DNA from 2 places in the Erwinia sp. E_sp_B01_1 genome. Region 2 is predicted to be linked to the other one. Evidence: predicted binding sites of a transcription regulator. Region 2 holds the regulator's gene; the other holds the start of a gene.
The links. Region 2 encodes sigma-54, which starts transcription at its own class of promoters, with help from an activator protein. Its sites were predicted from a motif close to GTTGGCACANNTTTCGCTNT; they were not measured.
Positions count from the first base shown of each region.

Region 1: the regulator sigma-54 is predicted to act here: its motif matches at 2,984-3,003, upstream of glnA (glutamate--ammonia ligase).

Region 1 is NZ_CP142208.1:4,709,923-4,714,202, reverse strand. Features, by position in the region: gene glnG (nitrogen regulation protein NR(I)) at 1-230, opposite strand, end outside; gene glnL (nitrogen regulation protein NR(II)) at 238-1,287, opposite strand; gene glnA (glutamate--ammonia ligase) at 1,427-2,836, opposite strand; gene typA (ribosome-dependent GTPase TypA) at 3,272-4,280, shown strand, end outside.
Region 2 is NZ_CP142208.1:521,567-525,846, forward strand. Features, by position in the region: gene rapZ (RNase adapter RapZ) at 1-168, opposite strand, end outside; gene ptsN (PTS IIA-like nitrogen regulatory protein PtsN) at 269-751, opposite strand; gene hpf (ribosome hibernation promoting factor) at 966-1,253, opposite strand; gene rpoN (RNA polymerase factor sigma-54) at 1,276-2,709, opposite strand; gene lptB (LPS export ABC transporter ATP-binding protein) at 2,758-3,483, opposite strand; gene lptA (lipopolysaccharide ABC transporter substrate-binding protein LptA) at 3,490-4,038, opposite strand; gene lptC (LPS export ABC transporter periplasmic protein LptC) at 4,016-4,280, opposite strand, start outside.

The sequences.
Region 1 (4,280 bases), 620 kb from region 2:
GGAAGCATCGGATGACGCTGTTTAATCTGTTTAAGCAGCGTAAGACCATCCATACCTGGCATGCGGATATCTGACAGTAAAACGTCTGGGGTTTTGCTGGCAAGGGCTTCCAGCACCTCATTAGCGCTGTCAAAAGTGGCGCAGCTTAAACCGGCCCCAGTGAGCGCGCGTTCAAGCACCCAGCGGATGGAGCTATCGTCATCGACGATCCAAACTATCCCTCGTTGCATAGAAACCTCACTGGCGAATAGGCAGATAAACCGAAAATTCTGTATGACCTGGCCAACTGTTAAACTCTATTTTTCCCGAATGCTGATCGATCAGGCTACGGGCAATCGACAGGCCTAAACCGGTGCCGCCTTCACGCCCGCTCACCATGGGATAGAACAGCGTATCCTGAAGTTGCGCCGGGATACCCGGGCCGTCATCTTCGATATCGATGCGTGCCACCAGGCGATAGCGTGTGCCGTGCAGCGTCAGTTGGAAAGCCGTACGGGTACGAAGCGTAATGGTGCCACCCTCTTCACCCAACGCCTGAAGCGCGTTGCGGACGACATTCAGCAGAACCTGTTCAATCTGGTCCGGATCGTGGGGCAGTTCCGGCAGGCTGGGATCGTAATCCCTGACCAGCGTCACGTTGTCGGGCAGCTCCATTGAGACCAGATTCACTACGCGCTCGGCAACCTGATGAATGCTTTGCGTGACGTGCATCCCCGGTTGCTGTGGGCCGAGCAGGCGATCAACCAGATTGCGCAGACGGTCCGCCTGCTCAATGATCACTTTGGTATATTCTGTTAATGAAGGATCGGGCAGGGCTTTCGCCAGCAGCTGTGCTGCACCACGCAATCCACCCAGCGGATTTTTAATTTCATGTGCCAGACCGCGGACTAAATCCCGGGCGGCGACCTGCTGAGCATGTTGAATCTGTTCCTGACTGAGGCGACGCTGATTATCCATCGGTGCCATCTCAAGCAGAATTAATCCGTCTGGCAGACGCTGTGCGGTTAACGACATAATGTGCGCACGGCTGTCGACCACTAAAGTTACTTCACTGTCGGTAAAACCCTGACCTGCGTCCAGACTCTCACGCATGACGTCGATATTCAGTGAAAAATAGCCTATCAGTTCCGGCAGCGGTGTACCGAACAGCTTGCGGGAACTTTGCGCTAACAGCTGTTGGGCGGCGGGATTGGCGTAATGCACGACCAGTCCGCTGTCGACCAGTAAAATACTGTTAATCAGGGAGTTGAGGATCTGCCCAGCATCGGGCAGCGTGCCAGTTGCCATGCATTCTCTCCTGCACCATTTCAGTGCATTATAGTCAGGGAAGCCGGGATTGGTCTTCCTGAACAATGAATTCGTGGAGAAAAAAGCCCATCCGGAGATGGGCTTAAAGTTTCCACGGCAACAAAAAACGTCAGACCAGTTAAACGCTGTAGTACAGCTCGAACTCAACCGGGTGTGGCGTCATACGAACGCGGTCCATCTCTTCTTTACGCAGTGCGATATAAGCTTCGATGGTGTCGTCAGTGAACACGCCGCCACGGGTCAGGAACTCGCGGTCTTCGTTCAGTGCAGCCAGAGCTTCGTCCAGTGAACCAGCCACTTTCGGGATCTCAGCTTCTTCTTCCGGCGGCAGGTCGTACAGGTTTTTGTCCATCGCATCGCCAGGGTGGATCTTGTTGATGATGCCGTCCAGGCCAGCCATCAGCAATGCAGCGAAGCACAGGTATGGGTTAGCCGCTGGATCAGGGAAGCGAGCTTCGATACGACGTGCTTTCGGGCTGGCAACCACTGGGATACGGATAGAAGCAGAACGGTTACGGGCAGAGTAAGCCAGCATAACAGGCGCTTCGTAGCCTGGGACCAGACGCTTGTAGGAGTTGGTGGTCGGGTTCGCCAGGGCGTTGATCGCTTTAGCGTGCTTGATAACACCACCGATGTAGAACAGGGCCATTTCAGACAGGCCGCCGTATTTGTCACCAGCGAACAGGTTGTTACCGTCTTTAGACAGTGACATATGGCAGTGCATACCGGAACCGTTATCACCGAACATAGGCTTCGGCATAAAGGTGGCCGTTTTGCCGTAAGCATGAGCCACGTTGTGAACAACGTATTTGTAGATCTGAATTTCGTCAGCTTTTTTGGTCATGGTGTTGAAGCGGGTTGCCACTTCGTTCTGACCCGCTGTAGCCACTTCGTGGTGATGAGCTTCAACAACCAGACCCATCTGCTCCATGGTCAGACACATAGCAGAACGGATGTCCTGTGAAGAGTCGACCGGAGGAACCGGGAAGTAACCGCCTTTCAGACCTGGACGGTGACCTTTGTTGCCGCCTTCGTAAGCTTTACCGCTGTTCCAGTAAGCTTCGACATCGTCGATAGCAACATGGGAACCGGAAGTGCTGCTGCCGAAACGGATATCGTCAAACAGGAAGAACTCTGGCTCAGGGCCAAACAGAACGGTGTCTGCAATGCCGGAAGAGCGCAGGAAATCTTCAGCACGCTTGGCAATGGAACGTGGGTCGCGGTCGTAACCCTGCATGGTGCCTGGCTCGAGGATATCGCAACGGATAATCAGCGTAGGATCTTCGAAGAATGGATCCAGCACGGCGGTAGTTGAGTCAGGCATCAGAACCATGTCTGATTCGTTAATTCCTTTCCAGCCACCGATTGAGGAGCCGTCAAACATTTTGCCTTCTTCGAAGAAGTCAGCGTTTACCTGATGAGCAGGAATGGTGACGTGCTGTTCTTTACCCTTGGTATCGGTAAAGCGCAGATCAACAAACTTGACTTCGTGCTCGTTCATCATCGACAGAACGTGTTCAGCGGACATACTTAACTCTCCTGGATTTTGTCATTGTCGTCGTGGTAAGAGAACTTCATTCAGGACTTTGCTTATCTGGCATAGTCAACCGATAATAAAGATCTCTGACAAGCTATCAACCGTTGTGGAAACTGGCATTCTTCGCTTGGGTGTAATAAAGCGAAATCTATGCCAACTTTATTAATACCCTGAAAAAGCGCTATGATGCGCCCTCTCGTGATACGGGACCTGCACCATGATGGAAGTCGCGCACCATTTTGGTGCTATCGAGTGCTGATGCAGCACTATTCTGGTGCATTTTTTCGATGGAGTGCAATTCTTGCACTGTTTATGGTTAGAAAAGCAATCCTGACAGTTATCTTTAATTGAAATTTGTGATCCTGTTCAGTCCTTCGATTAATCCGTGTACAATAGCGCGCTATTTCTAATGCCTGAGGCAAAGCTGTGATCGAAAATTTGCGTAACATCGCCATTATTGCCCACGTTGACCATGGTAAAACTACCCTGGTTGATAAGTTGCTGCAGCAATCCGGGACCTTTGACGCCCGCACTGAAGCTACTGAACGCGTAATGGACTCCAACGATTTGGAGAAAGAGCGTGGGATTACCATCCTCGCAAAAAACACCGCCATTAAATGGAACGACTACCGCATCAACATCGTGGATACCCCAGGACACGCCGACTTCGGCGGTGAGGTTGAGCGTGTGATGTCAATGGTTGACTCGGTGCTGCTGGTTGTGGATGCAACGGATGGCCCTATGCCGCAAACCCGCTTCGTGACCAAAAAAGCTTTTGCTAATGGTCTGAAGCCGATCGTGGTCATCAACAAAGTTGACCGTCCTGGCTCACGTCCAGACTGGGTTGTTGATCAGGTCTTTGACCTGTTCGTTAACCTGGACGCGACCGACGAGCAGCTCGATTTCCCGGTTATCTATGCTTCTGCTATCAACGGCATCGCTGGTCTTGACCACGCCGATATGGCTGAAGACATGACCCCGCTGTATGAAGCTATCGTGAAACACGTTTCTCCTCCGCAGGTTGAGATGGAAGCGCCGTTCCAGATGCAGATTTCCCAGCTGGACTACAACAACTATGTTGGTGTTATCGGCATCGGCCGCATCAAGCGCGGTAAAGTGAAGCCGAACCAGCAGGTTACTATCATCGATAGCGAAGGCAAAACCCGTAACGCGAAAGTTGGCAAAGTGCTGACTCACATGGGTCTTGAGCGTATCGAAGCGACAGAAGCGGAAGCTGGCGATATCATCGCTATCACCGGTCTGGGCGAGCTGAACATCTCTGATACCATCTGTGATCCACAGAATGTACAGGCGCTGCCAGCTCTGAGCGTTGATGAACCTACCGTAACCATGTTCTTTAACGTCAACACCTCCCCGTTCTGCGGTAAAGAAGGTAAGTATGTGACTTCACGTCAGATCCTTGACCGTCTGAACA
Region 2 (4,280 bases):
GTCAATACTTACCGCCGCCGACATATTACGATCGGCCAGGGAGTTCGCCAGTTCAGGCAGTAACACCACAGGTAAGTTATCGACGCAGTAAAAACCCATGTCTTCCAGTGCCCGTAATGCGACAGACTTACCCGATCCCGATCGACCGCTGACTATCATCAGCACCATGACTTCTTCTCCTGACAGGCCTGTTCGTGGTCTGGCCGGTGTGGACACCGCGCAGGGCCACACGCTTTACAATGAGCCAGTACAAGCTGGCTCAGATGAATCAGTGGCTCTCTTCAGGGCTTTCAGCCATGATCCCAAAGAGCTCTTCATCCGTCTGTGCTGCCCGCAGGCGGCGACAGACAGTTTTATCTGCCAGACGTTTGGCGACCAGCGACAGCGTATGCAGGTGTGTTTTGCACTGATCGGCCGGCACCAGCAAGGCAAAAAGCAGATCCACCGGTTGATTATCAATGGCATCGAAAGCAATTGGCTGATCCAGACGGATAAACACGCCCACTGCACGCAGTGTATCTTCAACCAGCTTACCATGCGGTATAGCAATACCATTGCCGATACCAGTGCTTCCCATGCGTTCGCGAGTCAGAATCGCTTCAAAGATGGTCTGGTGCGGAAGGTTAAGCTGTTTGGCCGCTAACTCGCTGATAATTTCCAGCGCCCGCTTTTTACTCTGGCAATGAACGCCGCTGCGGGTGCAGGAGACATTCAGTACCGAGCTCAGTTCCAGTTTTAATTCATTGTTCATCATAGTTTCACTTACGTGTTCACTTCTGCCTGGCAAAATGACCGTGTCGAACCCCATGTTTAAAAAGGGGACGCGTAGAGTCATCAGTCGACTGCTCAGCCTGCCTGATTAATTAACGGCTCGCCCCCCGTAGAGAGGGGCGAGCCGGTTATCTTACGTCACCTCATATCCTTAGATAAGGGTGGCGAAGAAATAATCAATGTTTGAGTGAAATTTAGTGCTGCTTCAGCTTGTCTTTGTGTTTATTGAGTTGGCGCGTCAGCTTGTCTATCAGGCCGTCAATCGCCGCGTACATATCTTTATCTTCCGAGGTGGCATGCAACTCACCGCCGTTTACATGGAGCGTGGCATCCGCTATTTGGGTGACCTTTTCGACCTTCAGAACAATATAGACCTGATTAATCCGGTCAAAATACTGCTCCAGTTTGGCAAATTTGGTTGTCACAAAATCACGCAGAGGATCGGTGATTTCAACGTGTTGCCCGGTAATATTGAGTTGCATAGGGTCTTCCTTATCTGTTCGTTCAGACCAGCTGTTTTCGCTGATTTGAGGGCGGGATGGATAAAGACTCTCGGTACTTCGCTACAGTCCGCCGTGCCACCATAATCCCCTGATCGGAAAGCAGGGTGGTGAGCTTGCTGTCGCTCAGAGGTTTGGCGGGATTCTCCGCCGAGATTAATTTTTTCACCAGCGCGCGTATCGCCGTGGAAGAGGCTTCGCCTCCGCCCTCGGTGTTGACGTGGCTGGAGAAAAAATACTTCAATTCAAAAATACCGCGTGGGCTGTGCAGATACTTTTGCGTGGTCACGCGGGAAATAGTGGACTCATGCATATCAACGGCGCTGGCAATATCCGCCAGCACCATGGGGCGCATAAATTCTTCGCCCTGCTCAAAAAAAGCCTGCTGCTGATCGACGATACAGCGGGTCACTTTCAGTAGCGTATCATTTCTGCTTTCCAGACTTTTAATCAGCCATTTCGCTTCCTGCAGATTGCTGCGGATAAACTGGCTGTCACTGTCATTACGTGTGTTACCGCCCAGTGAGGCATAGTGCTGATTAATTTTCAGTCTTGGAACGCTGTCAGAGTTAAGTTCCACCACCCAGCGGTTGCTGGTTTTACGCACCAGCACATCCGGAATAACGTACTCTGGCTCGCTGGTATTGATGGACTGACCGGGGCGAGGATCAAGGGACTGAATCACCTGCATCGCTACTTTCAGCACATCTTCTTTCAGGCGAGTCACCCGCATCAGACTGCGAAAATCATGATTAGCCAGCAGGTCGAGATGTTCACTGACGATCAGCCGGGCCTCTTTTAAGCCTGGTACATCCGGGACAAATTGTGAAAGCTGCACCAGCAGGCAGTCCCGCAGATCGCGGGCGCAGACGCCGACCGGATCGAAGCGCTGCACGCGTTTCAGCACCGCTTCCACTTCATCCATGGTCAGTTCGTCGTTACCAATGCTGTCCAGAATCTCATCCAGCGAGGCAGTGAGGTACCCGGTGTCATCAACCGCATCAACAATGGAAGTGGCTATAGCCCGGTCCGTCTCCGTAAAGGGCGTGAGTTCAACCTGCCACATCAGGTAATCCTGAAGCGTCTGTGTTGTCTCTCCCTGATACACCGGCAGCTCATCGTCGTGATAATCCGTCCCGGTGCCTGAAGGAGTACCAGCGGTGTAGATCTCATCCCATGTCGCATCCAGAGGAAGTTCCTCCGGCATATCTTTTTGTTCAAGCGCTTCACGGGTATCCAGCGCTTCTTTCTCCTGATACTCGCGAGCGTCCACTTCTTCATGAATGTCGGTTTGCTCAAGCAACGGATTGCTTTCCAGCGCCAGCTGAATTTCCTGCTGGAGTTCAAGCGTAGAGAGCTGCAGAAGACGAATAGCCTGCTGCAGTTGTGGCGTCATGGCAAGCTGTTGGCTGAGCCTGAGTTGCAAACCTTGCTTCATATTCAGGATACTGATTCCTTGAAAATCTTACCGGGTATTAACACCTTATCAGAGTCTGAACTCTTCACCTAAATAGACTCGCTTAACTTGTTCATCCTCCAGAATCTCTCCAGGAGTGCCGTGCGCAATTAAATGTCCCTGGCTGACGATGTAAGCACGCTCACAAACGGCCAGCGTCTCACGCACGTTATGGTCAGTGATGAGCACGCCCAATCCGCTGTCACGCAGGTGTTCGATAATTTTCTTAATATCGATAACGGAGATGGGGTCAACACCTGCAAAAGGCTCATCCAGCAGAATGAATTTAGGGTTTGCAGCCAGGGCGCGGGCTATCTCAACACGGCGGCGTTCGCCGCCCGAGAGTGCCTGGCCCATGCTGTTGCGCAGATGCTCAATATGGAATTCATTCATCAGCTCATTCGCCCGATCTTCACGCTGTTCTGTGGTCAGATCGTCGCGGATTTGCAGCACGGCCATCAGGTTATCGTAAACGCTCAGGCGGCGGAAAATCGACGCCTCCTGCGGCAGATAACCAATACCGCGTCGCGCGCGGGCATGCAGCGGCAGGATACTGATATCTTCATCATCAATGATGATCCGACCCGCATCACGCGGGACAATGCCCACGACCATGTAAAAAGTGGTGGTCTTGCCTGCACCGTTGGGGCCAAGCAGGCCAACAATTTCACCGGATTTGACCTGCAGGCTGACATCTTCGACCACGCGACGGCCTTTGTAAGCCTTCGCCAGGTTTTCCGCAATTAAAGTAGCCATAGCTGATTAGTTACTCTTTTTTGGTCCGGTTGACTGGGTGCCTTTGTCCTGCAACTGAGAAGGAACCAGGATGGTCGTCACGCGCTTACCTGAGCTGCCGTAAGCCTGCATCTTCTGCTCTTTCACCAGATAGGTAATACGATCGCCTTTCACGTTGCTGTCGAGCTGCTCCAGATAAGCATTATCAGTCAGCTCGACAAAGTCTTTTGCCAGCTCATAGTGCATTTTCTGAGCGTGACCTTTTACGGGTTTACCATTGTCCTGCAGCTGATAGAAAGTGGCAGGATTACCATAGGCATCAACAATCGTTTTGTTGCTGTCGCCGCCCGGACGGGTAACCACAACCTTATCTGCAGTAATTTTGATTGAGCCCTGGGTCACGATCACGTTTCCGGTAAAGGTCGCGACGTTGCCCTGCATGTCCAGCGCCTGATTTTCTGAATCAACGTTGACCGGCTTCTCTGAGTCGCCTGTCAGCGCGAAAGCGGGCAGGCTGGCCGCCAACAGCAAGCTGAGCGTCAGAAACTTAAGGTTATTTTTCATTTTGGATTTCATAAGAGGTTTTGACCTTTTCAATCAACTCGGCAGTTTTCTTCCGTAAATTTCCACGCATCTTCATCCCGGTAGAGGTAAAGCTACGGCCATAAAGGGTCACCTGATCTTCCGATGTGACATCCTGAGTGACGAGGTTTACTACGGCATTATCGGTCTTGATCCGCTCAAGTTGAGCATCTTGCGTCAGGCTGTTGACCTCAACGTGGCCGTAAAGATACAACATACGGTCATTGGTCAGTTTT